Regions from separate parts of the Pseudomonas sp. 31-12 genome, predicted to be linked through region 2. Evidence: predicted binding sites of a transcription regulator. Region 2 holds the regulator's gene; each other region holds the start of a gene.
The links. Region 2 encodes sigma-54, which starts transcription at its own class of promoters, with help from an activator protein. Its sites were predicted from a motif close to ANTGGCATNNANNTTGCTNT; they were not measured.

Region 1 (10,042 bases), 970 kb from region 2:
ACACCAACGGACGTGCCGGCATGGCCGCGATTACACCGGCGGAATCCTTGGCGACGCTGGACTTCAGCGAGTTGCTGGCGTTCGCCCGTCAGCAAATGCCCGCGTATGCGGTGCCGCTTTTCCTGCGGGTGAAAGTGAAAATGGAAACCACCGGAACCTTCAAATACCAGAAGACCCGGCTCAAGGACGAAGCCTTCGACCCCGGCAAAACCGGCGATGACCCGATCTACGCCTGGCTGCCCGGCACCGAGACTTACGTGCAAGTCACTCCGCAGTTGCTGGCGGATATTCACGGCGGCGCTTTTCGTTATTGAAAGCAGCGCTATTGAATGTGGCTATGACGGCGCTCGAGAAAAAAGAAGTGACAGCCTCGGGGCTGCTCGGGAAACTGTCGGCTTTCCCGAATGACAGAAAGTGGAGTCCCCGATGTCAGACCAAAGCCGCCAGATGACCCCCGAAGAAGCCGCTGAATTTGCCGAACAGGTATTCAACAAGGCGCGCGAGGGCGATGCGGCCATGATGGCTGCGCTGCTGACCAAAGGCCTGCCGCCGAACCTGCGTAACCACAAGGGCGACACCTTGCTGATGCTCGCCGCCTACCACGGCCACGTGGAGACGGTAAAAGTACTGCTGGAGCACAAGGCCGATCCGGAGATCCGCAACGACAACGGCCAGAGCCCGATTGCCGGCGCTGCGTTCAAAGGCGACCTGGCGGTAGTCAAGGCGTTGGTCGAGGGTGGCGCACAGGTGGAAGGTTCGTCCTTCGATGGCCGCACGGCGCTGATGATGGCGGCGATGTTTAACCGCGTTGAAATCGTTGATTACCTGATCAGCAAAGGCGCCGACCCGAAAGCCAAGGATGCCAATGGCGTCACCGCGCTGGATGCCGCGAAAACAATGGGCGCTGTCGATACCACCGCGCAGCTGCAAAAACTGCTGGCCTGATTTCGCACGGTCCCCTGTGGTGGGTCATCCTGTTCACTTAAAATAATCTTCAGTCGAGCAGAATCCTGTGGCGAGGGGGCTTGCCCCCGTCCGGCTGCGAAGCAGTCGCAAAACCGGACAACTCGGTTTGTCTGAGCGGACGCTGGGGGCCGCTTCGCTGCCCAACGGGGGCAAGCTCCCTCGCCACAGGGCGCTCACCATAAGTCCGCTTTTCATGGTTAATGCGCTATCCTTCGCGCCCTCAAAATTCACTCGCTACAGGATCCGCCCCATGAAAGCCGCACTCGTCGAACTCATCACTAAAATCAGCTCCGGGTGCATGAGCGATGACGAAATCCTGAAAGTCGCTGACGAAGCGGCCCAGGCCTACGCCGATCCAGAGGCTTTCCTGACGGCCAATCCGGACATCAACTACGACGACACCTTCCCGATTCCACTGGGCGAGTGGGTGGTGGTCGGCAGCCTGCCGGAAACCGTGCTGTTCCAGGCCGACACCTACGTGGACCTGTTCGCCCAGATCGTCGCTTCGTTTGGCCCCGGTGTTGATTTCAACATCAAGCCCAAGCAACTGGCCAAGACCGAAGCCCTGACCGCGCTCAATCGCATTCAGGTGCAGATGGGCAGCATGAACAAGGAAAACGGCGGTTACACGCTGATGAACTTCAGCCAGTTGCTCGACGACGAACTGCAAGTGGTGCTGGTCTTCGGCAACGACGTACCGCGCGTGCTCGAGTTGTGCGCCGAAGTGGGTATCACCGCCGCACCCTCGCTCGAAGCCCTGAAAATCGCGGTCCACGTTTAAAAAGCGGAACCCTCGCAAGGCCCGGCTATCCTAAGAGTGCACACCACTCTTAGGGAGCGACACCATGGGTTCCACGTTCAACGGCCTGATTGGCCTGATTATTCTTGTCCTGGACATCTGGGCAATCATCAACGTGCTCAAAAGTGGCGCCGACACAGGGATGAAAATCATCTGGGTGCTGCTGATCCTGCTGCTGCCGGTCCTGGGCCTGATCATCTGGGCCATCGCCGGGCCACGGGGCAACGTCCGGATCTGAATACGCAACCAAAGCCATCACTATTCCCCTGTGGGAGCTAGCCTGCTAGCGATAGCGAGTGTCAGCCACAACTTTACTGACTGACACTCCGCTATCGCTAGCAGGCTAGCTCCCACAGGGATTGTGTCGACTCATCAAGTGAGGTTCGACCTGTCATCTTCCGCAACGTAGAATGCGCGCCTTTCCCGGTTAATCGAGTCGATCGATTAGCCGTCATGGGCGGGTAACCGTCCGTTGCCACCGCATTCATCGGAGCACTTCCCATGAGCAACATCACCACCAGCGACTACCTGGAAACCCTCTACGAAGGCTACGGCCAGCGTTTTCGCATGGAAAAACTGCTGCACGAAGTGCGCACCGAACACCAGCATCTGGTGATTTTCGAAAACCCGCGCATGGGCCGGGTCATGGCACTGGACGGTGTGATCCAGACCACCGAAGCCGACGAATTCATCTACCACGAGATGCTCACCCACGTTCCGATCATCGCCCATGGCTCCGCCAAGCGCGTGCTGATCATCGGTGGCGGCGACGGCGGCATGCTGCGTGAAGTGGCCAAGCACCGCAGCATCGAGCACATCACCATGGTCGAGATCGACGGCACCGTGGTCGACATGTGCAAGGAATTCCTGCCGAACCACTCCAAGGGTGCGTTCGATGATCCACGCCTGAACCTGGTGATCGACGACGGCATGCGTTTCGTCGCCACCACCACTGAAAAATTCGACGTGATCATTTCCGACTCCACCGACCCTATCGGTCCGGGTGAAGTGCTGTTCTCGGAAAACTTCTACCAGGCCTGCCGTCGCTGCCTGAACGAAGGCGGCATCCTCGTGACCCAGAACGGCACGCCGTTCATGCAGATCGAAGAAGTCAAAACCACTGCCGGTCGCCTGCGCAGCCTGTTCCCGGACTGGCACTTCTATCAGGCGGCGGTGCCGACCTACATCGGTGGCTCGATGACCTTTGCCTGGGGCGCGACCAACACGGCCTATCGCAAGTTGTCCCGTGAAACCTTGCAGCAGCGTTTCGCCGGCAGCGGCATCATCACCCGCTACTACAACCCGGAAATCCACATCGGCGCCTTCGCCTTGCCGCAATACGTGCTGCAAGCGATCAACAAGCCAAGCAACGACTAAACTCAAGCTGTACGCATAACCCCTTGTGGGAGCGGGCTTGCTCGCGAAAGCGGTTTTCCATTCAACAGTGATGTTGCCTGAAAGACTGCCTTCGCGAGCAAGCCCGCTCCCACAGGTTCTGTGTTTTTCATACTTCTACGCGGTAATCCGTTTGAACGATCACTCAGGCCAAAAGTCCAGATGGTTGTAAGCCCATTTGCGGGTTTGTTCGAGGAGGCACTGATGCAAAAGTGGAAAATCACTTTCGTGGATGATCACGGTGAAACACTCGATGAAGTCTTTGAGTGCGAGGAATGCCCGGACAACGAGCAAGCCGCGAAACTCATCAAGGCCCGGCTCCTTCCTGTCGCCGCCGAACTGGATCTGAACGATCTGGAAGGGCGAACCGCCGACGCAAGCGTCAAAGATCTCAAGACCCAGAACAGCATACAAATCCTCGGCATCACGCCAATCTGAACAACACCTGTCTCATTCTTATCCAGGCCTTGGCAGCGCCTCTGTCTTGGGGCTACTCTGCAAGCGAGATCAGCGAACGGATCGCTAAGGTCTGGTCTTGTCAGCTACATGCTTGCTTCCCACCGGCAACGTTGTTGCCGCATCGCTCGCACCAATCGGTTGCGAGTGCCGGGAATACGGAAAGTCTATCCATCAAGATTGAGGGGGACGTTTCATGAGCACAGCCTATCAAGAAGACATCAGCAGCAGCGTGTTGCGCCGCATGAAAGAAGGCGGTTTCGATTTCTCACGATTCCATCCCATCGAGTTCTACGCCATTTTCCCGGACGAGGAGCGGGCACGCAGGGCGGCAGGGCAATACAAGGGTGAATCGTTGAACGCGCAAATCAGTGTGCGCGATGACGGCGCATGGGCGCTCGAACTGAGCAAAGTCATGTACGCCACCTACGATGACATCGGCGATTTCGAACAGGGTTTCGAGGCGGTGGTTGAGCCTCTGGGCGGTATCATCGAAGGGTGGGGCGTCAAGCAGGAAGTACGAGGGCGACTCGCATAACGTTATGAACAGTGACAACGCTCAGCAACGGCTGACCTTCGGGTTGGCCGTTTTCGTTTATGGCGCCCGGAACATCCCCTCGGCAAAACCCTGAAACAAGAATCCGACGCAAAAAAAACCGCCTGAGCAGGCGGCTAAAGGGAAGTTTTGGTCAGGTTTTGCAGCGAATGCGCGGATTATCCGCAGCGCCGGCCGGGCAGTGAAATCAACTCTGACTATGCTGGTGATAGGCGACACCGTCGCCTTGCAATGAAGCGGGGGCGATCAGGTTGGGGCGTTTGCTGCACAGGATTGGTGCGGTGCAAACGGCGTGATTATCCAACTGGTTGATAACAAAGCGTTTCTGCCGATGGCACGGGCCTTGCGAAGCCTAGATGTCCGGGTGACAAGGAGTACGGCATGATCCGCACCTATTTTGATGAGATGTACGATGCAGGCGGCCAGGTCCGCCCGCATTATCGGGAGTTTGCCCGTTGGCTGGCCGAGACGCCTGACGAGCTTTTGGCACAACGGCGACGCGAGGCCGATCTGTTATTTCATCGCGCCGGGATTACTTTCACGCTCTACGGGGACGAGCAGGGCACAGAGCGCCTGATTCCTTTCGACACCATCCCGCGCAGCATCCCCGCCAGTGAATGGCGGATCGTCGAGCGCGGCTGCATCCAGCGGGTCAAGGCGTTGAACATGTTCCTCGCCGACCTCTACCATGAGCAGCGCATCATCAAGGCCGGCATCATTCCGGCCGAGCAAGTGCTGGCCAACGAGCAATACCAGCTGGCGATGCAAGGGCTCGATCTGCACCGCGATATCTACTCGCACATCTCCGGCGTCGACCTGGTGCGCGATGGTGACGGCACGTACTACGTGCTCGAAGACAATCTTCGTACACCCAGCGGCGTGAGCTACATGCTCGAGGACCGCAAGATGATGATGCGGCTGTTCCCCGAACTGTTCTCGGCCCAGCGCATCGCGCCGATCGATCATTATCCGAACCTGTTGCTCGACACCCTGAAAAGCTCCAGCCCGATCGATAACCCGAGCGTGGTGGTGCTGACGCCGGGTCGCTTCAATAGCGCGTTTTTCGAGCATGCCTTCCTGGCGCGGGAGATGGGCGTCGAGTTGGTTGAGGGCGCGGACCTGTTCGTGCGTGACGACAAGGTGTTCATGCGCACCACGGACGGGCCGAAAGCCGTCGACGTGATTTACCGTCGCCTCGACGATGCGTTCCTTGATCCGCTGGCGTTCAACCCGGACTCGATGCTCGGCGTTCCAGGGCTGCTGTCGTCTTACCGCTCTGGCAACGTGGTGCTGGCGAATGCCATCGGCACCGGGGTGGCGGATGACAAGTCGGTGTATCCGTTTGTCACCGACATGATCCGTTTTTACCTGGACGAAGAACCGATCCTGAAGAACGTGCCGACGTTCCAGTGTCGCAATCCTTCTGAGCTTTCCCACGTACTGGCCAATCTTCCAGACCTGGTGGTCAAGGAAACCCAGGGCTCCGGCGGTTACGGAATGCTGGTGGGGCCGGCGGCGAGCGCGGCGGAAATCGAGTCGTTCCGCGCACGGATAAAAGCCAAGCCCCACGCGTACATCGCGCAACCGACGTTGTCGCTGTCGACCTGTCCGACCTTTGTCGAAAACGGCATCGCGCCACGTCACATCGACCTGCGTCCGTTTGTATTGTCTGGCCGCGAAACCCGGGTTGTGCCCGGTGGTTTGACCCGTGTTGCCCTGCGTGAAGGCTCCCTGGTGGTGAACTCATCCCAGGGCGGCGGCACCAAGGACACCTGGGTGGTCGAGGATTGAAGGAAGCTTGCCATGTTAAGTAGAACTGCCTCGGATTTGTATTGGATGTCGCGTTACCTGGAGCGGGCGGAAAACCTCGCACGGATGCTCGACATCAGTTATTCGCTGTCTCTGATGCCACAGGATGGTCGCGGCGACGGTCTGCACGAACTGGCCATGCCGCTGCTGATCACCGGCACCCTGGACGATTACCTCGAGCGTCACGGAGATTTGCACGCCGAACGGCTGCTGCATTTCTTCGCCCTGGACGCGGCCAACCCGGCGAGCATCTACAGCTGCCTCGGCGCGGCGCGGGCCAGTGCGCATGCGGTGCGTGGGCGAATTACTGCCGACATGTGGGAAAACATCAACGCCACCTGGCTGGAAATTCGCGGGATCGCCGAGCAAGGCTTGAGTCGCTACGGCATGAGCCGTTTCTGCGAGTGGATCAAGGAGCGTTCCCACCTGTTCCGTGGCGCGTCCTACGGCACGATCATGCGCAACGATGCGTTCCGCTTCATTCGCCTGGGGACGTTTATCGAACGGGCGGACAACACGTTGCGCCTGCTTGATGCGCGTTACGAAATGGCCGGCGATCAGGCCGAAGCGGTCAGCGATGGCACGGCGCACGCGTATTACCAGTGGAGCGCTTTGTTAAGGGCGTTGTCGTCGTTCGAGGCCTACACCGAGATCTACCGCGACGCACCCGGCGCCCGGCATGTGGCCGAACTGCTGTTGCTGCGCGCCGATGTGCCACGTTCCTTGCGCGCCTGCACCGAAGAAATCGACCAGATCCTCGCCCAACTGCCGGGGGCCAATGGCCGTCCCGCGCAGCGTCTGGCGGCGGAAATGGACGCGCGTCTGCGCTACACCGGCATCAACGAAATTCTCGACGAAGGGCTGCACGCCTGGCTGACCGAATTCATCCCGCTGGTGCGCCAGTTGGGTAACGCCATTCACAGTTCCTACCTGGAGGCTGCATGAGACTTTCCATTAGCCACGAAACCACCTATCACTACGAAGATCAGGTGCGGGCGAGCATCCAGTACCTGCGACTGACACCCCACGACAGCGAACGCCAGCACGTGCTCAGCTGGCAACTCGACCTGCCGCGCCCGGTGCGTGCGCAACTCGATCCGTTCGGCAACATCCTGCACGTGCTGACCATGGACGAACCCCACGAGGCGATCATCATCGGCGCCCGTGGCCAGGTGGACATCGATGAACTGCGCGAAGCGGAACATGAAAGCCAGTCGGCGTTGCCGTTCCTGCGCTTCACGCGCCTGACAGAAGCCGACGAGGCGTTGCGTGCGTTCGCTGAGAAAGAATGCAAAAAACGCCGGGATCGTACGGCGCTGATCGACTTGATGCATGGCCTGAATTCGCACATGACCTACACGCCGGGCTCAACCGAAGTCGACACTAGCGCCGCCCAGGCCTTCGCCGGGCGTTCCGGCGTCTGTCAGGACCACACCCACGCGTTCCTCGCGTGTGCTCGCAGCCTGGGCATTCCGTCGCGTTATGTGTCGGGTTATTTGTACAGCGAGAACAGCGAACACCTGGCCAGTCACGCCTGGGCGGAAGCCTGGCTGGATGACGCCTGGTACAGTTTCGATGTGACCAACGAACTGGCCCGCCCCGAGCGCCATTTGAAACTGGCCGTGGGCCTGGATTACCTGGACGCCTGCCCGGTACGCGGCATGCGCCGTGGCGGAGGGTGTGAGCAGATGCATGCAAAGGTGTTCGTGTCGCCGACGCCGATGCCGATTATCTCAGTCCAGCAGCAATAACCGCAGCACCACAACCCCCTGTGGGAGCTAGCCTGCTAGCGATAGCGGACTGTCAGTCACAACTGTACTGACTGACGCACCGCTATCGCGAGCAGGCTCGCTCCCACAGGGGAATGGTGTCAGGGCTTAACCTTGCGCCCGGCCATATGCTTCAAATACCCCACCAGCATTTCCAGATCCCCCTCCGGCAATACCGTCGCCGCAAACCCCGGCATCTTCGCCTGAGGCCACTGCCGCAAGCTCTGCGGATCTCGAATGTAGCGCTTTAGAAAATCCGCCCCAAAGTACTCGGTCGGGTTAAACGGAATGTTCAAGTCCGGCCCGAACTGCGCATCCCCGGCACCGTTCAATCGATGGCAGGCCAGGCAATTCTTCTGAAACAACGCAAAGCCTTTATTCACCGGATCATCCGGCTTCAACGCAGGATCAGGCAGCAGGGCAGGGAAGCGCTCGGCCACCGGCGCCATGCGCTTGATGCTCGCCACTTGAAACGGCCATTGCTCAGGGCTGATGTTGCCGGCCTGCGGATCGACCCAAACCAGATAAAACGGCCCGGCGCCGGGTTTCCCTTCGGATAAGGCAGGCCACGGCTTGGCCGGGTCTTCAATCGCCAGCCATGCGCGCGCGCCCTTGGTGTTCAGCAATGGCGCCGCCGACAGTTCTGCGGCAAACCCGTCCAGCGCCACGGCTTGCAGATGATCTTCAGGCTTGATGCCGGTCAACAATGCCGCCAACGGAACTGCGCGATAACTCATCTCCCGCTTGTAGGAAACGTCGTCGCTGATGATGATGGTCTGGGCCTGAGGGTGCTTGAGCAATTCCTCGGTCTGCCAGGTGCGACTGCTCGCGCCCAGCTCGAGATTGAGCTGTGCGGCATACAGAGGCGTGCTGAGCAGCAAGGCCCCGAACAGAATGAGCGTTTTCAAATGATCGCCGTCCATGTCGTGGAAGTGCCGTAAAGGTTGGCACACCCACGCTGGCCCGGGTAGCGAACCAGTCACATTTTTAAGAGGGCGATATAAAAACCTGGCGCCGTATTATTTGAAGTCCGACTAGCCGATCACCTTGGTCAGGTTCGGCAAAATCAACAACAGCGTAGTGGCGAAAAGAATGAGCCCGGCTTGACGTACTTTCGAATGCTTGAACATGGCTTGACCGCCTTTATTGTTATTTCCTGATGCCTGCCTGCATATCTCCATGACGGCAGAGCGCTGAACTTCCTGTAAGACGAGTGCCTCGGCAAAACCCGACGACAACTTCGTATATGTTCACCTTAGAGCCCGCGTCACGCTTGGTTTAGATCCATTTCGTATGGTTTTATCACTTAAAGCTTTTAAAAACGCATGAGGCCTATTGCCAGCTTCTTGGGCGCCCGTCTGCTAGACAGCTTGGTGACGTGAATCGGTTAATCCACACTCGAACGACCGTCCGTCTGAGCGTGACCGTCAACGCCAGTGAGCGCTGCGGTCATTGAATCCATGGCGGCTCGGCCTAAGGTGGAAGCTCAGTATTTACTCACCGCCCAGGTTCGAGGACGTCATGACCCAAGCTTTGATTTTCGACGCGTTACGCACGCCCCGTGGCAAAGGCAAGGCCGATGGCGCCCTGCACAGCGTCAAACCGGTGAATCTGGTGGCCGGGCTGCTCACGGCGTTGCAGCAGCGCACTTCGCTGGATACCAGCCAGGTCGATGACGTGGTGCTCGGCTGTGTCACGCCGATCGGCGATCAGGGCTCGGACATCGCCAAGACCGCGGCACAGGTCGCCGATTGGGACGTCAGTGTGTCCGGCGTGCAGATCAATCGCTTCTGCGCTTCGGGGCTGGAAGCCGTGAACCTCGGCGCGATGAAAGTCCGGTCTGGTTTCGAAGATCTGGTGGTGGTCGGTGGCGTCGAGTCCATGTCCCGCGTACCGATGGGCAGCGATGGCGGCGCTTGGGCGCTGGATCCGGAAACCAATCTGCACAGCCATTTCACCCCGCAAGGCGTCGGCGCCGACCTGATCGCCACGATTGAAGGCTTCAGCCGCGAGGACGTCGATGCCTACGCGCTGCATTCCCAGCAAAAGGCAGCGCGCGCGCGGGCGAACGGCTCGTTCAACAAGTCGCTGGTGCCGGTGCAGGATCAGAACGGCATCATCCTGCTCGATCACGATGAGTTCATCCGCGCCGAATCCACCCTTGAAGGCCTGGGCAAGCTCAAGCCAAGTTTCGAGATGATGGGGCTGATGGGTTTTGACGCCACCGCGTTGCGCGTTTACAGCCAGGTGGAACGGATCAACCACGTCCACACCCCGGGCAACAGCTCCGGC
Region 2 (10,042 bases):
CGGAAGTGGGCTCGCAGTCATAGCCTTGGAATACGGCGATCCAGGTCACGACAAAGGCGAAGACGATGCTCTTGATGATGCCGTTGAGCACATCATCGGTGAAAGTCACGCTGTTCTGCATGTTGGACCAGTAGGAACCTTCATAGACACCCAACCAGTCGACAGCCACCCACGAACCGCCCCAGATACCCACCACGCTGAAAATCATCGCCAGCACCGGCAGGGAAATGAAGCCGGCCCACAGGCGCGGGGCAATGATGTACTTGAGCGGGTCGACACCAATCATTTCCAGACTGGACAACTGTTCGGTGGATTTCATGTTGCCGATTTCGGCGGTCAACGCCGAACCCGCGCGCCCGGCGAACAGCAATGCCGTGACCACAGGACCGAGTTCACGCAACAGCGTCAGCGCAACCATCTGCCCGACCGCCTGCTCCGAACCGTAGCTGGACAGAATGTTGAAGCCTTGCAGCGCCAGCACCATGCCGATGAACACCCCGGAGACCACAATGATCACCAGGGACATCACGCCCACGGAATGCAGTTGCTTGATCAGCAGGCCAAAACCGCCGCCGATACCGCCGCGGCCGAGCAAGGCATGAAACAGGAAAATCGCCGAACGCCCGAACACCGACAACACATCGATGCCGCCGTGGCCGAATCGACGCACGCGTTCTAATAGTGAAATCTTGCGCATCAACGCTTCCCCAGGAGATCTGCGCGGTAATCCGTCGCTGGAAAGTGGTATGCAACCGGACCGTCGGGCTCGCCGGTCATGAATTGACGAATCCGTGGTTCCTGAGAATTCATCAGCTCTTCGGGAGTGCCCTGCCCCAGGACTTGCCCCTCGCCCACCACATAGATGTAGTCGGCAATGCTGGCGGTCTCGGCCAGATCGTGGGAAACCACGATGCTGGTGATGCCCAGCGCATCGTTGAGCAAGCGGATCAGGCGCACCAACACGCCCATGGCGATAGGGTCCTGGCCGACAAAGGGTTCGTCGTACATGAGGATCTGCGGATCGAGGGCAATCGCCCGCGCCAGCGCGACACGGCGCTTCATGCCACCGGACAGCTCGTCGGGCATCAGGTCGATGGCGCCACGCAGCCCCACGGCCTGCAATTTGAGCAGGACGATGTCACGGATCATTTCTTCCGGCAGCTCGGTATGAACGCGCAGCGGAAAGGCGACGTTCTCGAACACATCGAGGTCGGTAAACAGCGCGCCGCTCTGGAACAGCACGCCCATGTGCTTGCGCGCATCGAACAGATCGCTGCGCGACAGCTTCGGCAGGTTCTGGCCATTGACCCAGACTTCGCCCTTGGTAGGACGCAGCTGTGCGCCCATCAGACGCAACAGCGTGGTCTTGCCACACCCGGAAGGCCCCATGATGCCGGTGACCTTGCCGCGTGGGATACGGATATCGACGTTATTGAAAATGCTGCGCGCACCGCGCTTGAAGGACAGTCCCTTCAGCTCGACCGCGTAGGCGTTATCGGCACTCATCTAAACTCCTTGCGATGCAGCCTCACACTCGGACGCCTGGCTTCCTGACGAAAGCACATACCTCCCCGGGCAGGCCGAACTGGCGGCGAACTATATCACTGCAAAGGCCAAGCGCCCAAGGCCCAAGCCGGCCCATGTTCAGCAACATGACAGGCAAAAAGCCTCGCCCAGAGAGGATTCGGTAACAGGGAATGACAAAGCATGACGAACTTGCGTGAGGGTTTTGATCATTACCGCTATAATCGCCGCCTTTTCATCAGGCTATACGATTTCTGACATGAGCCAATCCAGCGACCTGATTCAATCTGCACAACGCACCATCCGCCTCGAACTGGAAGCCGTACAAGGCTTGCTGCCCCATATCGACGCAGATTTCGTACGCGCTTGCGAGATGATTCTGGAGAGCAAAGGCCGCGTGGTCGTGGTCGGCATGGGCAAATCGGGGCACATCGGCAACAAGATCGCCGCCACCCTGGCCAGCACCGGCACCACGGCGTTTTTCGTGCACCCGGCCGAAGCCAGCCACGGCGACATGGGCATGATCACGCGCGATGACATCATCCTGGCCCTGTCGAACTCCGGCTCGACCAATGAAATCGTCACCCTGCTGCCCCTGATCAAGCGTCTGGGCATCAAATTGATCAGCGTGACCGGCAATCCGGACTCGGCGCTGGCCAAGGCTGCCGAGGTCAATCTCAACGTTCACGTCGAGCACGAAGCCTGCCCGCTGAACCTGGCGCCGACCTCTTCGACCACCGCCGCGCTGGTCATGGGCGACGCCCTGGCTGTTGCGCTGCTGGAAGCCCGGGGCTTTACCGCTGAAGATTTCGCCTTTTCCCACCCGGGCGGCGCGCTGGGCCGACGCCTGCTGCTGAAAGTCGAAAACGTCATGCACGCCGGCCAAGAGCTACCACAGGTTCAGCGCGGCACGCTGCTCAAGGACGCGCTGATGGAAATGACCCGCAAGGGCCTGGGCATGACCGTAATCCTCGAAGCCAATGGCAAACTGGCAGGAATCTTCACTGATGGTGACTTGCGCCGTACGCTGGACCGCAGCATCGACATCCACAGCGCCACCATCGATCAGGTCATGACTGCGCACGGCAAGACCGCTCGCGCCGAGATGCTCGCCGCCGAAGCCCTGAAAATCATGGAAGACCACAAGATTAACGCACTGGTCGTGGTCGACAGCGAAGACCGTCCGGTCGGCGCCTTGAACATGCACGACTTGCTGCGTGCGGGAGTAATGTAATGAGCACGGACCTGCTGCAACGCGGCAAACAGATCAAACTCGCGGTATTCGATGTCGATGGCGTGCTGACCGACGGGCGCCTGTACTTCCTCGAAGACGGCAGTGAATTCAAGACGTTCAACACCCTCGACGGCCAAGGCATCAAGATGTTGATGGCAGCCGGCGTGCAGACCGCTATCATCAGCGGCCGCAAGACCCCGGTGGTCGAACGTCGAGCGAAAAACCTCGGCATTCCACACGTTTACCAGGGGCGCGAAGACAAACTGGTGGTGCTCGACGAGCTTCTGGCTCAACTCAACCTAAGCTATGAACAGGTCGCCTATCTGGGCGACGATTTGCCGGACCTGCCGGTGATTCGTCGCGTGGGCCTGGGCATGGCCGTAGCAAACGCCGCCAGCTTCGTGCGCGAACACGCCCACGGCATCACCCTGGCCCGTGGTGGCGAGGGTGCCGCACGCGAATTCTGTGAATTGATCCTGCGCGCCCAGGGCCGCCTCGATGCGGCCAACGCCGCGTACCTGTGAGCCCACTATGCTGAGCAAAAAGATTCGTAACATCCTGTTGTTCGGTTGCATCGCGGCGCTGTTCGCCGCGGTCGGCTACTGGAACATCAGCCCCGAACGCTTCCTCGACAAACCCGTGGTCAAGGTCGATGAAAGCGCGATCGACTATTACGCCCTGAACGCCCACAGCGTGCAGTACCTGCCGGACGGCAAATTGCAGTATGAAATGACGTCCGACAAGGTCGAACACCTGAAAGTGAGCGAGGTGACGTTGCTGACCAACCCTGACCTGAACATGTTTCGTGGTACCGAGTTTCCCTGGCACGTCCAGAGTGAGCACGGCGAAGTCAACCCGGACGGCACTCAGGTCGAGCTGATCGACTCGGTCCGCATCACGCGTTTCGACGAGAAAAACCGCAAAACCCTGATTACCACCACCCGTATGACTGTGTTCCCCAAGGAGCAATATGCGCAGACCGATCAACCCGTTAGAATCGACGGCGCTGGCGGTGTATCGACAGGCAACGGAATGAAAGCGTACTTGAAAGAAAGCAGGATACACCTGCTATCGAACGTAAGAGGACAGTATGAGGCTCGTTAAAACTCTCCCTATTTTGCTCAGTCTGGGCGCAGCACTGGGAAGCGTGAGCGCCTGGGGTCTGCCGAACGATCAAGAGCAGCCTATCCGCATTCAGGCCGACGACGCCCAACTGGACGACAAGAATGGCGTTGCCACCTATAAGGGTGACGTGATCATTACTCAGGGCTCGATGAAGGTCACCGGCAATACCGTGACCATCACTCGCACCTCGACTGGCGACATTGACGTGGTGACATCGGTGGGCAACCTTGCCTACTTTGAGCAGATGCAGACGGCTGGCGACACCAAGCCTGTGCAAGGCTGGGGGGTGACCATCCAGTACCACGCCTCGCAAAACCGCGTCGTGCTGATCGATAAAGCGAAAGTCATCGACAAGGACAACAACACCACCCAAGGCGAGAAAATCGTCTACGACACCCAGAAAAAGCTTGCGAGCGCCGGGCGTGCTACGGGCAGCAAGGTCACCGAGTCGCGTCCGCGCATTGACATGGTGATCCAGCCGAAAAAGAAAACCGAAGAGCAAAAGGCCCCGTAATGGCAACTCTGAAAGCTCAGCATCTGGCCAAGAGCTACAAGAGCCGCCAGGTCGTGCGTGACGTCAGCCTGTCCATCGACAGCGGTCAGATCGTCGGCCTGCTGGGCCCTAACGGCGCCGGCAAGACCACCTGCTTCTACATGATCGTTGGCCTTGTGCAGGCCGATCAGGGTCGCGTACTGATCGACGACCTGGACGTCAGCCACCAGCCGATGCACGGTCGTGCAAAGGCCGGTATCGGCTATCTTCCGCAAGAAGCGTCGATCTTCCGCAAACTCTCGGTTGCGGACAACATCATGGCCATCCTCGAGACCCGCAAGGAACTCGACAAGGCCGATCGTCGCAAGGAGCTGGAAAGCCTGCTGCAGGAATTCCACATCAGCCACATCCGCGACAACCTCGGCATGAGCCTGTCCGGTGGTGAGCGCCGCCGCGTGGAAATCGCCCGGGCACTGGCCACCAACCCGAAATTCATCCTGCTCGATGAACCTTTCGCCGGTGTGGACCCGATCTCGGTGGGCGACATCAAACAGATCATCTACCACCTCAAGGCCAAAGGCATTGGCGTGCTGATCACTGACCACAACGTCCGTGAGACCCTGGATATCTGCGAAACTGCCTACATCGTAAACGATGGCCAGCTGATCGCCGAAGGTGACTCCGCCACCATCCTGGCCAACGAACTGGTCAAGGAAGTGTATCTGGGCCACGAGTTCCGCCTGTAAGCGCTGACGTGTCTGGCTGGTTGTCCGAGCGCTCGTCTCGATAAAAAATCAATACTTTTTTATTGTTACAGCGCTCTAGGCAAACGCTGCAGTTTCGGGCATATAATTTGCTTATGTTTGGCGCTCCGGCGCCCTGTAGTGGATGGCGCATGTGCGCCGGCGAATAAGGTGTTAAGCCCCTGCCATGAAACCATCGCTAGTCTTGAGAATGGGCCAGCAGCTGACGATGACACCGCAGCTGCAACAGGCCATCCGCCTGCTCCAATTGTCGACCCTGGACCTGCAACAGGAAATCCAGGAGGCCCTGGAGTCCAATCCGATGCTCGAACGCCAGGAAGAAGGCGACGACTTCGATAACGCCGACCCATTGGCCGACAAAGCCGAACAGCTCCCCAACGCCGATGTTTCGGAACCCTCCTATCAGGAAACCGCCCCGACGGTGGATAACCTCGAGGAAGGTGACTGGAACGAGCGCATTCCCAACGAACTGCCTGTCGATACCGCGTGGGAAGACGTCTACCAGACCAGCGCCAGCAGCCTGCCCAGCAGCGATGACGACGAGTGGGATTTCACCACCCGCACATCGGCCGGCGAAAGCCTGCAAAGCCATTTGTTGTGGCAACTGAACCTGGCACCGATGTCCGACACCGATCGCCTGATAGCCGTGACCCTGATCGACTGCATCAACAATCAGGGTTACCTGGACGAAACCCTCGAGGAAATTCTCGAAGCCTTCGATCCGGAACTGGACATTGAACTGGACGAAATCGAAGCCGTCCTGCACCGCATCCAGCAATTCGAGCCGGCCGGCATCGGCGCCCGCAATCTGGGTGAATGCCTGCTGCTGCAACTGCGCCAGCTGCCCGCCAAGACGCCTTGGCTGGCCGAAGCCAAGCGCCTGGTCACCGACTACATCGACCTGCTCGGCAGCCGCGACTACAGCCAGCTGATGCGCCGCATGAAGCTCAAGGAAGATGAACTGCGCCAGGTGATCGAACTGGTGCAGAGCCTCAACCCGCGTCCGGGCTCGCAGATCGAGTCGAGTGAAGCCGAGTACGTTGTCCCTGACGTGATCGTGCGCAAGGACAACGAGCGCTGGCTGGTCGAGCTGAACCAGGAATCGGTGCCACGGTTGCGGGTCAACGCTCAATATGCCGGTTTTGTACGCCGCGCCGACACCAGTGCCGACAACACCTTTATGCGCAATCAGCTGCAAGAAGCCCGCTGGTTCATCAAAAGCCTGCAAAGCCGCAACGAAACTCTTATGAAAGTAGCCACCCAGATCGTCGAGCATCAGCGCGGCTTCCTGGAGTACGGCGACGAAGCGATGAAACCGCTGGTCCTGCATGACATCGCCGAAGCGGTAGGCATGCACGAATCGACGATTTCCCGGGTGACTACACAGAAATTCATGCATACCCCTCGGGGCATATATGAACTGAAATACTTTTTCTCGAGCCACGTCAGCACCTCCGAAGGCGGTGAATGCTCGTCCACAGCGATCCGCGCGATCATCAAAAAACTGGTTGCTGCGGAAAATCAGAAAAAGCCGTTGAGTGACAGCAAGATCGCTGGTTTACTGGAGGCACAAGGCATTCAGGTGGCTCGCCGCACCGTCGCCAAGTACCGCGAATCCCTCGGAATCGCGCCTTCGAGCGAACGCAAGCGGTTGATGTAGAGCCACGCCACAGCGTTCCAGTGGCAGGCATTTCTGCCTGCCGCTTTATGCACTGGCAACGAAGGAGAAGCTGTATGCAAGTCAACATCAGTGGACACCAACTGGAAGTGACCGAACCTCTTCGCACCTACATCGGCGAAAAACTCCAACGATTAGAGAGGCATTTCGACAAGATCACCAACGTGCAGGTCACGATGACGGTCGAAAAGCTCAAGCAGAAAATCGAAGCCACGCTGCATATTCCCGGCAATGAAGTGGTCGCCAACGCGGAGCATACCGATATGTATGCGGCGATCGACGCGCTGACCGACAAGCTGGATAAACAACTCAAAAAGCATAAGGAAAAGACCCAAAGCCTCCTCCAGGGCGCGACCGGTCGTTAACACTCCCTACCCATGATCCGACTTGAAAGCATCCTGACCCCCGGCCGTTCCCTCGTGAACGTGCCGGGCGGCAGCAAAAAGAAAGCCCTCGAGCAAATTGCCAACCTTATCCATAAAGAAGTCCCGGATCTGGAGATGCAAGATGTCTTCGAGGCTCTGATTGCCCGTGAAAAACTCGGTTCGACCGGTTTTGGTAACGGCATCGCCATTCCCCACTGTCGTCTGAAAGGTTGTACGTCGCCTGTCAGCGCATTGATGCACCTCGACGCCCCCATCGATTTCGACGCCATCGACGGCGCCCCGGTTGACCTGCTGTTCGTTCTGCTGGTCCCGGAAGCCGCTACCGATGCCCACCTGGAACTTCTGCGCCAGATCGCCAGCATGCTCGATCGCAAGGAAGTGCGCGAAAAACTGCGCAGTGCCCCGAGCAACGCAGCCTTGTATCAGGTTGTCCTGGACGAGCAGAACGGTCACTGATCATGCGCCTGATCATCGTCAGTGGCCGTTCCGGCTCAGGTAAAAGTACCGCCCTCGATGTTCTCGAGGACAACGGCTACTACTGCATCGACAACCTTCCCGCCGGATTACTGCCGGAACTGGCCGAGCGCGCGCTGATTCATACTGAACTGGCACAGCCGCTGGTTGCCGTCTCCATCGATGCGCGCAACCTGCCGAGTCACCTGTCACGGTTTCCGGAACTGTTGGAAGAAGTCCGCAGTCGGCATATCAAATGCGATGTGCTGTATCTGGACGCTGACGAAGAAACGTTGCTCAAACGCTTCTCGGAAACCCGTCGTCGCCACCCTCTGAGCAACGCCAATCGCTCGCTGGCCGAGGCGATTCAAGACGAGACCCTGTTGCTGGGCCCTATCGCCGACCTGGCCGACCTCAAGGTCAACACCACCAACCTGAACCTTTATCAGCTGCGCGATACCATCAAGTTGCGCCTGCTGAACCAGCCGGAAGCCGGCACTGCGTTCCTGGTGGAGTCTTTCGGGTTCAAGCGTGGCATGCCGGTCGACGCCGACCTGGTGTTCGACGTGCGCTGCCTGCCCAACCCTTACTGGAAACCGGAATTGCGTGAGCAGTCCGGACTTGATCAACCGGTGGCCGACTACCTGGCGGCACAACCGGACGTCGAAGAGATGTTCCAGGACATTTCCACATACCTGCTCAAGTGGTTGCCGCGCTTTGCCGCCAGCAACCGGGCTTATGTCACCATTGCCATTGGCTGCACCGGCGGGCATCACCGCTCCGTCTACCTGACCGAACGTCTGGGCCAGGTCCTGCAACAATCCCTGAAGAACGTCCAGGTTCGCCACCGCGACCTCAGCTAAAGGATTCACATCGCGATGCCTGCTCGGGACATAGAAATCATCAACAAGCTGGGCCTGCATGCCCGCGCTTCGGCTAAATTCGTTGGCGTTGCTGGTCAGTATCCGGAATGCAAGATCAGAGTCGGTCGCACACCAGAATCCACGGTCGATGGCAAAAGCATCATGGCCATGATGATGCTCGCCGCCGGCAAGGGCACCAAAATCCATCTGAGTACGGAAGGCGAGCAAGAGCAGGAAGCGATGGATGCGCTGGTCGCATTGATCAACAACTTCTTCGACGAAGGCGAATAACCCGCCTTTTTGAGCGGGCACCTGTGGCGAGGGAGCTTGCTCCCGCTGGGCTGCGAAGCGGCCCTAAAACCTGCCACCGCAACATTTCAGATATACCGCATCCGCTGATTTCACGACTGCTGCGCAGCCGAGCGGGAGCAAGCTCCCTCGCCACGATTCAGGCCAACGCCGTATCCATCACCATCATCAAACAAAACCCGGCCAACAACCCAAGGCTCGCCAGCTTGTCGTGACCATTGCGCCGCGATTCGGGGATGACTTCATGGGTGACCACCAGCAACATCGCCCCCGCCGCCAGCGCCAATCCCAATGGCAACAGCAATTCGGCCAGGCTCACCAACCAGGCGCACAACAGCGCGAAGACCGGCTCGACCAACCCTGATGCCGCACCGATCAGGAACGCCTTGACCCGCGACATCCCCGCGCCTGCCAGCACCAGCGCGATCACCAGCCCTTCCGGTACATCCTGCAACGCGATGCCCATGGCCAGGCTGTCGGCATCCGGCATTCCTCCACCGGCCGAGACCCCGACCGCCATGCCTTCAGGAATGTTGTGGGCAATGATGGCAAACACAAACAACCAAATCCGCGGCGGGATGACCGGCCGTTCCAGGGTTCCGACGAGCATTTCCGGTGAGGCGCCCGAGACCTTTCGATCCACCAGAAACAGCCCGAACGCGCCGAGCATGATGCCGAAGCTGATCAGTCCGCTGGCCGCCCAGGGTGTCAGCCCCAGGCTTTCAGCGGCGGAGATCCCCGGGACAATCAGCGAAAACGCCGTCGCCGCGAGCATCACCCCGGCACCGAAACCGAGCAGCGTATCGCTGACCGACTGCGGCATCCGCCGAATCACCAGCACCGGCACTGCACCCAACGCAGTGCCCAAGGCGCAAATCGCCCCGCCCTGCAGTGCGCGCAGCAATCTTGGCTCGAGGTCCAGCCACGCCAGTCCATGGGCGACCAACAACGACATGCCCGCCAGCAGCAACAGCGATCCCAACGCGTAGCGAAACATTCGTCCGCTGCCGATCGCCAGTGTTTCAGTGCCCATAGTCAGCCTTGGATTGTTTTGATAGAGGACTTAAACCAGCGCAGCCTGATACCGCGCAGCGACTTCAGGCCAATTGATGACGTTGTAGAACGCATTGATGTATTCCGGACGGCGGTTCTGATATTGCAGGTAATAGGCGTGCTCCCAGACATCCAGGCCGAGGATCGGCGTATTGCCATT
Region 3 (10,042 bases), 640 kb from region 2:
CACCGTGATCCAGCGGCAGGTGTTCTCCAGCTGACGCACGTTGCCGCCCCACGGCAGGTTCTTCAGGTATTCCTCGGTTTCGCTTTTCAGCAGCTTCGGCTCCACCGCCAGTTCTTGCGCAGCGCGGCTGAGGAAGTGCTTGGCCAGGGTCGGGATGTCTTCGCGACGGTCCGACAGCCGTGGGATGTGGATGCGGATCACGTTGAGGCGGTGGAACAAGTCCTCACGGAATTTCCCGGCATGCACCAGGGTTTCCAGGTTCTGGTGAGTCGCGGCGATGATCCGTACATCGACCTTCACCGGCGTATGACCGCCGACGCGGTAGAACTCGCCGTCGGCCAGTACGCGCAGCAAACGCGTCTGGGTGTCCGCCGGCATGTCGCCGATTTCGTCGAGGAACAGCGTGCCACCGTCCGCCTGCTCAAAGCGCCCGCGACGCAGGTTGGCCGCGCCGGTGAATGCACCTTTCTCATGGCCGAACAACTCGGATTCCATCAGGTCTTTCGGGATCGCCGCCATGTTCAGCGCGATGAACGGCGACGCCGCCCGTGGACTGTGACGGTGCAGGGCGTGGGCTACCAATTCTTTACCGGTACCGGATTCGCCGTTGATCAGCACGGTGATGTTGGAGTGGCTCAAGCGCCCGATGGCGCGAAACACTTCCTGCATCGCTGGCGCTTCGCCGATGATTTCCGGGGTGCGGGTCAGGGCGACCGGGACTTCCAGGCCTTGTTGTTCCTGAGCATGCTGGTTCGCACGCTTGACCAGCGACACTGCTTCGTCGACGTCGAACGGTTTTGGCAGGTACTCAAACGCGCCGCCCTGATAGGACGCGACAGCGCTGTCCAGATCGGAGTGCGCAGTCATGATGATCACTGGCAACCGTGGGTGTTGCTCGCGAATCCGCGCCAGAAGGTCCAGGCCACTGGCACCCGGCATGCGGATGTCGGAGATGATCACATCCGGCTGCTGGCGCGCCAGGCGGCTCATCACGCCATCGGCGCTATCGAAGCTTTGCGTGGTCATGCCTTCTTGCTGCAAGGCTTTTTCCAGGACCCAACGGATAGAACGGTCGTCATCGACGATCCACACGGTTTCACTACGGCTCATGTCGATGTGGCTCCTTGTTCCAGTGGCAGAAAGATCGAGAAGGTGGTGTGGCCTGGATGGCTGTCACATTCGATCAGGCCCTGGTGCTGGCTGATGATGTTCTGGGTAATGGCCAGGCCCAGTCCGGTACCGTCCGGACGACCGCTGACCATGGGGAAGAAGATGGTTTCCTGCAGGTCTGCGGGAATGCCGGGACCGTTGTCGATGATTTCGATCTTGGTCACCAGGCGATGGCGCACGTGGCCGATGGTGAACTGGCGCATGGCGCGGGTGCGCAAACTGATGCGGCCCAGACGCAGCTCGTTCTGGCTGCTGATGGCCTGCATCGCGTTGCGCACGATGTTCAGTACGGCCTGAATCATTTGTTCGCGGTCGATCAACACGTCCGGGATGCTTGGATCGTAGTCGCGCACCAAAGTGATGCAGCCCTGACTTTCGGCCTCCACCAGATGACAGACGCGTTCGAGCACTTCATGGATGTTGCACATCGCCAGCGACGGCAGTTTGTTAGAGCCGAGCATGCGGTCGACGAGGTTTCGCAGACGGTCGGCTTCTTCAATGATCACGTTGGTGTAGTCGCGCAAGCTTTCTTCCGGCAGTTCGCGGGCAAGCAATTGTGCGGCGCCGCGAATCCCGCCCAGCGGATTCTTGATTTCGTGAGCGAGGCCGCGCACCAGCATCTTGCTGGTCTCTTGCTTCGACAGTTGCGCCTCTTCCTTGGTGATCCGCAGCAAGCGGTCGCGAGGATGGACTTCCAGCAGCAGCATTGTGGCGCCGTTGGCCAGGATTGGTGTCACCGCGTAGTCGACGGTCAGCGTCTGGCCGGTGAGGGCGGTGAGCATGGCTTCGCGCTTGGTGAACGGGTGCGCCTGCTCGACTGCCTGGCGCAAGGAATTCAGCGCTTCGGTGGATTCGGTGAACAACTCGCTGATGAACTGCCCATGGCTGCGCTGACCGCTGATGGCCAGGAGCATCTCCGCCGCCGGGTTCATGTACTCGAGGCGCAGTTCGGCGTCGAGCAGGATGGTGGCGGTGGTCAGGTTGTCGAGAAGCAGACGATGCAGTGCGTCACTGATGGTCATTTAGGACCTCTTTTGGAGCAGGGCATGCGCGTGAATAACGCGCCTATACAAGGAAAATGCAAAAACCAAACCAAGGCTCCGAAAAGAAGCGTTTAAAGCCTGAAACGGGCGTTTGACGCTCGTTTGCGTGGCGTTCTGCCAGCTTTCGCGGGTACTTTCGAACCAAAATGGGTTGAGATGTGGGAACGGTGCAACCTATTGCACCAATATAGTGCGCAAAGCTGAACGAAGTTAGAAGAAACGCAGGAAGGGATTTTTTTCTTCTTCGGGTTTGTCTTTAAGCGGACATTCCGGCCGTTGACCGTAGTCGGTGAGGGTGCAGGGCTTGACCTTGCGTTTCTGTGCGAGGGAGATGCGCAGCATCTGGAAGGGTTGATTGGCTGTTCGTTCGACCGTGCGGCCTTGTTCGTCGAGGATTTCCACGGACAGGTTGTGGCTGCCGCGGTCGATGTTGCTCAGGGCAAACACCGGGCTGAGGCCGGGCTCGGCGGTGGGTTGGCCGTCGAGCAGCAATCGGTAGCGATGGCCCCGTTGCAGGCCGGGTTCATTGGTGACACTGACGATCAGTTCCCCGGCATTGCTACGGACCGTAGCGTCGGGTTCCGGGACCAGCACGCGGAGCATGTCGTAGTGGAACAGCGGCAATTCTTCATTCTTTTTTGCAGCAACCACGGGGCTCGCGCCAGTCGGGTTGGCAGACATGCGATTGCTCGTCGCCAGCGGCACGCGCTTGGCGTTGCCTGAGCCTGGTCGGTCGGTGTAGACCCGGTTGCCGTGAGCGTCGACGTAGGTGAAGACCTCGGCTGTAACCGGCAGTGCGATCAGGCAGGCGATCAGCAGCCACACCCTCATGGTTTATGCACTCGCTGCACGGTGAACGTCACCGTCGGGCTTTGCTGGACGATGTTCTCGCCGTCTATCACCTGCACCGCCAGGCTGTGTTCTCCACGGTCGATGTTCACCAGTTGCAGGATCGGCACGTTGCTCGATTGCCCGTAGGGTTGATCGTCCAGCAGCAACCTGAACAGGTGCGGCGCTTGAAGGCGTGGTTTGATCATGACGCTGACCGTGAACGTACCATTGTTGGCGCGCAGGGCTTCGTCGGTCGGCAGACCGGTCAACTCCAGCACCTCGTAGGCGCTGTGCAGTTGTTCGCGGTTGCTGGCTTCGGCAGCGGGCGCAGGAGGTGCCTGGCGCTCAACGCTGTTGAGCGGAGGCAGCTCGACGGGCTGCGCCTTGACGCCGTCGGGCGGTTGATTACTGTAGGCGGTGTTGCCGGAGGCGTCGGTGTACTTATAGATCTGCGCTGCGGCGGGCAGGGCGATCAGCAGCAACATCAGTAAAAAACCACGACCCATAAAATCGACCAGAAACGAAAGCGTTGGGGTGCAGCATAGGTCAGGGGCGGCGATTGACCCAATTCATAAACATCAGGGCATGAATTGCCGAAATCCCTCAAACACCACACCCCCCCCTGTGGGAGCGGGCTTGCTCGCGAAAGCGGAGTGTCAGTCACCATCAATGCAAGCTGACACACTGCATTCGCGAGCAAGCCCGGTCCCACATTGGTACTGAGTTGGTCTCTAAATCGCGGGCACAAAAAAGACCTCCCGAAGGAGGCCTCTTTTTTTGTCACGCCGCTTGCGCAGGCGCTACCGGATCAGCAGCTGTAGTACAGCTCATATTCCAGTGGGTGTACGAAGGTGCGAACCTTGATTTCTTCTTCGCTTTTCAGAGCGATGTAAGCGTCGATGAAGTCATCGGAGAACACGCCGCCTTTGGTCAGGAACGCACGACCTTTGTCCAGCTCTTCCAGGGCTTCTTTCAGGCTGCCGCAAACTTGTGGGATCTCTTTCGCCTCTTCAGGCGGCAGGTCGTACAGGTTTTTGTCAGCGGCGTCGCCTGGGTGGATCTTGTTCTGGATGCCGTCCAGGCCAGCCATCAACAGGGCAGCGAAGCCCAGGTACGGGTTGGCTGCCGGATCCGGGAAGCGGGCTTCGATACGGCGAGCGCGAGGGCTGGACACGTAAGGAATACGGATCGAAGCGGAACGGTTGCGCGCCGAGTAGGCCAGCATCACTGGAGCTTCGAAACCTGGGACCAGACGCTTGTAGGAGTTGGTCGACGGGTTGGTGAAGCCGTTCAAGGCCTTACCGTGCTTGATGATGCCGCCGATGAAGTACAGGGCGGTGTCGGACAGGCCGGCATAACCTTCGCCAGCGAAGGTGTTCTTGCCATCTTTGGCGATGGACAGGTGAACGTGCATACCCGAACCGTTATCGCCGTACAGCGGCTTAGGCATGAAGGTCGCGGTGCGGCCGTATGCATCAGCAACGTTGTGTACGCAGTACTTCAGGGTCTGAACTTCGTCAGCCTTGGCCACCAGGGTGTTGAACTTCACACCGATTTCGTTCTGGCCGGCAGTGGCCACTTCGTGGTGGTGAACTTCGATGACCAGGCCCATTTCTTCCATGGCGTTGCACATGGAGGTACGGATTTCGTGGTCGTGGTCGAACGGCGGAACCGGGAAGTAGCCGCCTTTGACGCCTGGACGGTGGCCTTTGTTACCGCCTTCCACGTCCTGGTCGGACATCCACGAACCTTGTTCGGAGTAGATCTTGAACATCGAGCCGGAGATGTCGGACTTGAACTTCACTTCGTCGAAGATGAAGAACTCTGGCTCCGGGCCAACGAATACGGTGTCACCGATACCGGTCGACTTCAGGTATTCCTCGGCACGCTTGGCGATCGCACGTGGGTCACGGTCGTAGCCTTGCATGGTCGAAGGCTCGATCACGTCGCAGACCAGGATCAGGGTTGGCTCTTCGGTGAACGGGTCGAGGACAGCGGTGGAATCGTCCGGCATCAGGATCATGTCGGAAGCTTCGATGCCTTTCCAGCCAGCGATGGAGGAACCGTCGAACATTTTGCCTTCTTCGAAGAAAGCTTCATCCAGCGCGTCGCGAGCCGGCATGGTCACGTGGTGCTGAGTGCCTTTGGTGTCCGTGAAGCGCAGATCAATCCACTTGACGTCATGATCTTTGATGAGTTGAACCGACTTCGACATAGTGTCCTCCGGGTGGCTTCGGGCTTAGTAGTGGATGCCCTTAGAATGTGGGTGATGCCGGCGCGAATACTCTGCCAAGGCAACCTGCCTCACAAGGGAGCAAATTGCATGCCAGTGCCCCAGCATGGGTTTTTTGCCCCAATATCACGCTTATAAAGGCACAAAGCGTCTGTAAGCGGAAAATCTCGCCCTACAATGTAGCGTTAAAATCGCTAAATGACCCGTTTTGGTGCGCGCAAAACCTTCTGCACATTAACTGGTTAAACCTTGAGCAATTTCCGCTATAATCCGCGCCCCCCTTTTTCGGCTGGGCCTGCGCGCGCTGTTTTCATGAAATTAATCGTAAAAGTCTTCCCCGAGATCACCATCAAGAGCCGCCCGGTACGGATGCGTTTCATCCGCCAGTTGGCCAAAAATATCCGTACCGTGCTCCGCGACCTGGACCCGGCTGTGGTGGTGAACGGTGTGTGGGACAATCTCGAGCTGGAAACCCGCGTCAGCGAGCCCAAGGCCCTGAAGGAGATGACGGAGCGCCTGAGCTGCATGCCGGGCATCGCGCATTTCCTGCAAGTCGATGAATACCCGCTGGGTGACTTCGACGACATCGTCGCCAAGTGCAAGCAGCACTTCGGTGAGGCGTTGGCCGGGAAGATCTTTTCGGTGCGCTGCAAGCGTGCCGGCAAGCATGAATTCAGTTCGATGGACGTCGAGAAATACGTCGGCAGCCAACTGCGTCGTCAGTGCGGCGCTGCCGGAATCTCGCTGAAAGAGCCGGAAATCGAAGTTCGCATCGAAATTCGCGACAAACGGTTGTTCGTGATCCATAGCCAGCACAACAGCATCGGTGGATATCCGCTGGGTGCCCTGGAACAGACGCTTGTGCTGATGTCCGGCGGCTTCGATTCGACCGTTGCCTCTTACCAGATCATGCGCCGTGGCCTGATGAGCCATTTCTGCTTCTTTAATCTGGGCGGAAGGGCCCATGAACTGGGCGTCATGGAAGTCGCGCACTTCATCTGGAAGAAGTACGGCAGCTCCCAACGCGTGTTATTTGTGAGTGTGCCATTCGAGGAAGTACTGGGAGAAATTCTCGGGAAAGTCGATAACAGTCATATGGGTGTAGTTTTGAAGCGTATGATGTTGCGCGCTGCTTCCCGTATTGCCGATCGGCTGGACATCGAAGCGCTGGTTACTGGCGAGGCGATTTCCCAGGTGTCGAGCCAGACACTGCCGAACCTGTCCGTGATCGACTGCGTGACCGACAAGCTGGTCTTGCGTCCGCTGATCGCCAGTCACAAGCAGGACATCATCGACCTGGCCAACGAAATCGGCACTGCCGACTTCGCCAAGCACATGCCGGAATACTGCGGGGTCATCTCGGTGAACCCCAAGACCCACGCCAAGCGTCCGCGCGTGGAATACGAAGAACAACAGTTCGACATGGCAGTCCTTGAGCGTGCGCTCGAGAACGCCAAACTGGTGCCGATCGATCGTGTGATCGACGAATTGGGCCAGGACTTGCAGATCGAAGAAGTCAGCGAAGCGCTGGCTGGTCAGATCGTCATCGACATCCGTCATCCGGATGCCGCTGAAGACGACCCGCTGGGCCTCGATGGCATTGAGGTACAAACGATGCCGTTTTATGCATTGAACGCTCGTTTCAAGGAACTGGACCCTACTCGCCAGTACCTGCTGTATTGCGACAAAGGCGTGATGAGTCGCCTGCATGCCCACCATTTGCTCAGTGAGGGGCATGCCAATGTGCGCGTTTATCGACCGAGCTAAGAGCCCGGGGCTGTATGCCTGTGGCCTGCGTCACCGGCCCCCCGACTCTGCCGTCAAGCTGTAACGGCAAGGCCTGACTCTACTGTAAATCGCTGCCAAGACTTGTCAGCACACCGAATCCTCTGATCGAGATACACAAGTGATCGAAAATCTACGCAACATCGCCATCATTGCTCACGTTGACCATGGTAAAACCACCCTGGTAGACAAACTCTTGCGTCAATCCGGCACCCTGGAGCGCAACGAGCTCAACGACGAGCGCGTGATGGACTCCAACGACCAGGAGAAAGAGCGCGGTATTACCATTCTGGCGAAAAACACCGCCATCAACTGGAACGGCTACCACATCAACATCGTGGACACCCCGGGCCACGCCGACTTCGGCGGCGAAGTTGAACGCGTAATGTCGATGGTTGACTCCGTTCTGCTGCTGGTTGACGCTCAAGACGGCCCTATGCCGCAAACCCGTTTCGTGACCAAGAAGGCTTTCGAAGCCGGCCTGCGTCCAATCGTGGTCATCAACAAGGTTGACCGTCCAGGCGCGCGTCCGGACTGGGTTCTGGACCAGATCTTCGACCTGTTCGACAACCTCGGTGCTACCGAAGAACAGCTGGACTTCAAAGTCGTCTACGCCTCGGCCCTGAACGGCATTGCCGGTCTGGAACACACCGACATGGCTGAAGACATGACCCCGCTGTACCAGTCGATCGTCGACAACGTACCTGCGCCGAAAGTCGACCGTGAAGGTCCGTTCCAGATGCAGATCTCCGCTCTGGACTACAACAGCTTCCTGGGTGTTATCGGCGTTGGCCGTATCGCTCGTGGCCGCATCAAGCCGAACACTCCGGTTGTCGCTATCGACGCCGATGGCAAGAAGCGTACCGGTCGTATCCTGAAGCTGATGGGTCACCACGGTCTGCACCGTATCGACGTTGAAGAAGCAGCTGCCGGCGACATCGTCTGCATCAGCGGCTTCGACCAGCTGTTCATCTCCGACACTCTGTGCGACCCACTGAACGTCGAAGCGATGAAGCCGCTGACCGTTGACGAACCAACTGTTTCCATGACCTTCCAGGTAAACGACTCGCCTTTCTGCGGTAAAGAAGGCAAGTTCGTGACGTCCCGTAACATCAAGGAACGTCTGGACAAAGAACTGCTCTACAACGTTGCCCTGCGCGTTGAAGAAGGCGACACCGCCGACAAGTTCAAAGTCTCCGGCCGTGGTGAGCTGCACCTCTCGGTACTGATCGAAACCATGCGTCGCGAAGGCTTCGAAATGGGTGTTGGTCGTCCGGAAGTGATCATCCGTATGGTTGACGGCGTGAAGCACGAACCGTACGAAAACGTGACCATCGACCTGCCAGAAGAATCGCAAGGTTCGATCATGGAACAGATCGGTATCCGTAAGGGCGACCTGACCAACATGGTTCCGGATGGCAAGGGCCGTGTGCGCCTTGAGTACAACATCCCGGCTCGTGGCTTGATCGGTTTCCGTAACGAGTTCCTGACCCTGACCTCCGGTGCAGGCATCCTGACCTCGATCTTCGACCGTTACGACGTGATGAAGTCCGGCGACATGTCCGGCCGTCAGAACGGCGTGCTGGTTTCGGTAGCGACCGGTAAGGCTCTGACTTACTCGCTGGAAACCCTGCAAGCTCGCGGCAAACTGTTCCTGGGTCACGGTGAAGACGTGTACGAAGGTCAAATCGTCGGCATCAACAGCCGCGACAACGACCTGGGCGTCAACCCAACCAAAGGCAAGAAGCTCGACAACATGCGTGCCTCGGGTAAAGACGAAACCATCGCTCTGGTTCCGCCTATCCGTTTCACCCTGGAACAAGCTCTGGAATTCGTTCAAGAAGACGAATTGTGCGAAGTCACTCCTAAGTCCATCCGTCTTCGCAAGAAGATCCTGGGCGAAAGCGAGCGTACCCGCGCTGCCAAGAAGTCCGGTAACTAAGTTATTTAGTTAGCTGACAAAAAAACGCCCCCGACCTCAAGGTCGGGGGCGTTTTTGTATGTCTGGGGAAGTGGAATTTGATGATGGAGTTTTCAGAGCCTTGGGATGACTTGGGATCGACCCCTCACCCTAACCCTCTCCCCAGAGGGTAGAGGGGACTGACCGAGTTGTTCTTTCGAGTTACATCGACCTGAAATATCGAGTCGAACTCAGGTTTGAAAAGCTTGAAGATCTGCTCCCTTTCCCCTCTCCCCACTGGGGAGAGGGCTGGGGTGAGGGGTGGTTCTCAAGAGCGGCGCAGAATCAGCCCTTAGCCTCGATCAGAACTTCTCAAGCGTCCGACGGCTCTCGCTGGTCTCACGCGCCACTTCTTTAGGCTTGTAAGCGCAATACCCCGGCCGTGGCCCGATTTTTGGGTGATTGCGGCAGGTGTCCGGGCGCTTTTCATAAATAGTGCACAGACGGCTCTTGCGATCCAGGTACAGGCAATCGTTATTGCTCATGCGCTGGAGGGTGAAGATCTCGGTTTTCTGGCTGTAGCGCTCGACGACCCCTTCCTTCTGCAAACGCTTGGCGATGTTCTTCGCCGGCTCGCCGCGCTCGAATTCGTCGACGATGCCGATACGGATCAGATCCTTGATCTTGACCTCGACCGGCAGGGTGCAGCAACTGGATACACACGAGCCGCACATCGGCGCAGAATATTTGGCCCAGGTATCGAGGCGATCGATCTCTGCGGCAGCGATCAGGTTGGACTTCATCATCGGTTGTTACCAGCGTGTGCATCAGGGCGCGCGATCATACCGGGACTGGTGGATTTTTGAACAACCTTTCGCCAGATTTTTTCTCCTTCTCCCAAATAACACCATTAATCCGGCACGGCCCCTGCATTGATTCAGGTACATGACAATGTAATGCCGGCCTATCTCGCACTATCAGGAAAAACTGCCGAACCAGAGTCCCCGCGGCCTGTCAGACCGTCTAGGCTCAACAACTCCACGCTCGCTCGAGGTCCTATCGATGACTCAAGAACCACTT

Region 1: a site for sigma-54 is predicted at 4,503-4,522, ahead of DJ564_RS10170 (circularly permuted type 2 ATP-grasp protein). Genes of this name have one in related genera too.
Region 3: a site for sigma-54 is predicted at 5,356-5,375, ahead of glnA (glutamate--ammonia ligase). Genes of this name have one in related genera too.

Annotation. Positions count from the first base shown of each region.
Region 1 is NZ_CP029482.1:2,174,438-2,184,479, forward strand. Features, by position in the region: gene DJ564_RS10135 (long-chain-acyl-CoA synthetase) at 1-314, shown strand, start outside; gene DJ564_RS10140 (ankyrin repeat domain-containing protein) at 427-945, shown strand; gene DJ564_RS10145 (hypothetical protein) at 1,217-1,747, shown strand; gene DJ564_RS10150 (PLDc N-terminal domain-containing protein) at 1,812-2,003, shown strand; gene speE (polyamine aminopropyltransferase) at 2,267-3,142, shown strand; gene DJ564_RS10160 (hypothetical protein) at 3,365-3,598, shown strand; gene DJ564_RS10165 (ribonuclease E inhibitor RraB) at 3,813-4,154, shown strand; gene DJ564_RS10170 (circularly permuted type 2 ATP-grasp protein) at 4,554-5,963, shown strand; gene DJ564_RS10175 (alpha-E domain-containing protein) at 5,976-6,926, shown strand; gene DJ564_RS10180 (transglutaminase family protein) at 6,923-7,732, shown strand; gene DJ564_RS10185 (cytochrome c) at 7,852-8,673, opposite strand; gene DJ564_RS10190 (acetyl-CoA C-acetyltransferase) at 9,272-10,042, shown strand, end outside.
Region 2 is NZ_CP029482.1:1,206,740-1,216,781, reverse strand. Features, by position in the region: gene mlaE (lipid asymmetry maintenance ABC transporter permease subunit MlaE) at 1-697, opposite strand, end outside; gene DJ564_RS05490 (ATP-binding cassette domain-containing protein) at 697-1,506, opposite strand; gene DJ564_RS05485 (KpsF/GutQ family sugar-phosphate isomerase) at 1,784-2,758, shown strand; gene DJ564_RS05480 (HAD family hydrolase) at 2,758-3,282, shown strand; gene lptC (LPS export ABC transporter periplasmic protein LptC) at 3,290-3,862, shown strand; gene lptA (lipopolysaccharide transport periplasmic protein LptA) at 3,849-4,397, shown strand; gene lptB (LPS export ABC transporter ATP-binding protein) at 4,397-5,122, shown strand; gene DJ564_RS05460 (RNA polymerase factor sigma-54) at 5,307-6,800, shown strand; gene hpf (ribosome hibernation-promoting factor, HPF/YfiA family) at 6,875-7,183, shown strand; gene ptsN (PTS IIA-like nitrogen regulatory protein PtsN) at 7,196-7,660, shown strand; gene rapZ (RNase adapter RapZ) at 7,663-8,520, shown strand; gene DJ564_RS05440 (HPr family phosphocarrier protein) at 8,536-8,811, shown strand; gene DJ564_RS05435 (ZIP family metal transporter) at 8,969-9,862, opposite strand; gene DJ564_RS05430 (superoxide dismutase) at 9,893-10,042, opposite strand, start outside.
Region 3 is NZ_CP029482.1:564,793-574,834, forward strand. Features, by position in the region: gene ntrC (nitrogen regulation protein NR(I)) at 1-1,110, opposite strand, end outside; gene glnL (nitrogen regulation protein NR(II)) at 1,107-2,192, opposite strand; gene DJ564_RS02680 (DUF4124 domain-containing protein) at 2,424-3,044, opposite strand; gene DJ564_RS02685 (DUF4124 domain-containing protein) at 3,041-3,550, opposite strand; gene glnA (glutamate--ammonia ligase) at 3,853-5,259, opposite strand; gene thiI (tRNA uracil 4-sulfurtransferase ThiI) at 5,590-7,044, shown strand; gene typA (translational GTPase TypA) at 7,184-9,004, shown strand; gene DJ564_RS02710 (YkgJ family cysteine cluster protein) at 9,325-9,765, opposite strand; gene DJ564_RS02715 (glycogen/starch/alpha-glucan phosphorylase) at 10,025-10,042, shown strand, end outside.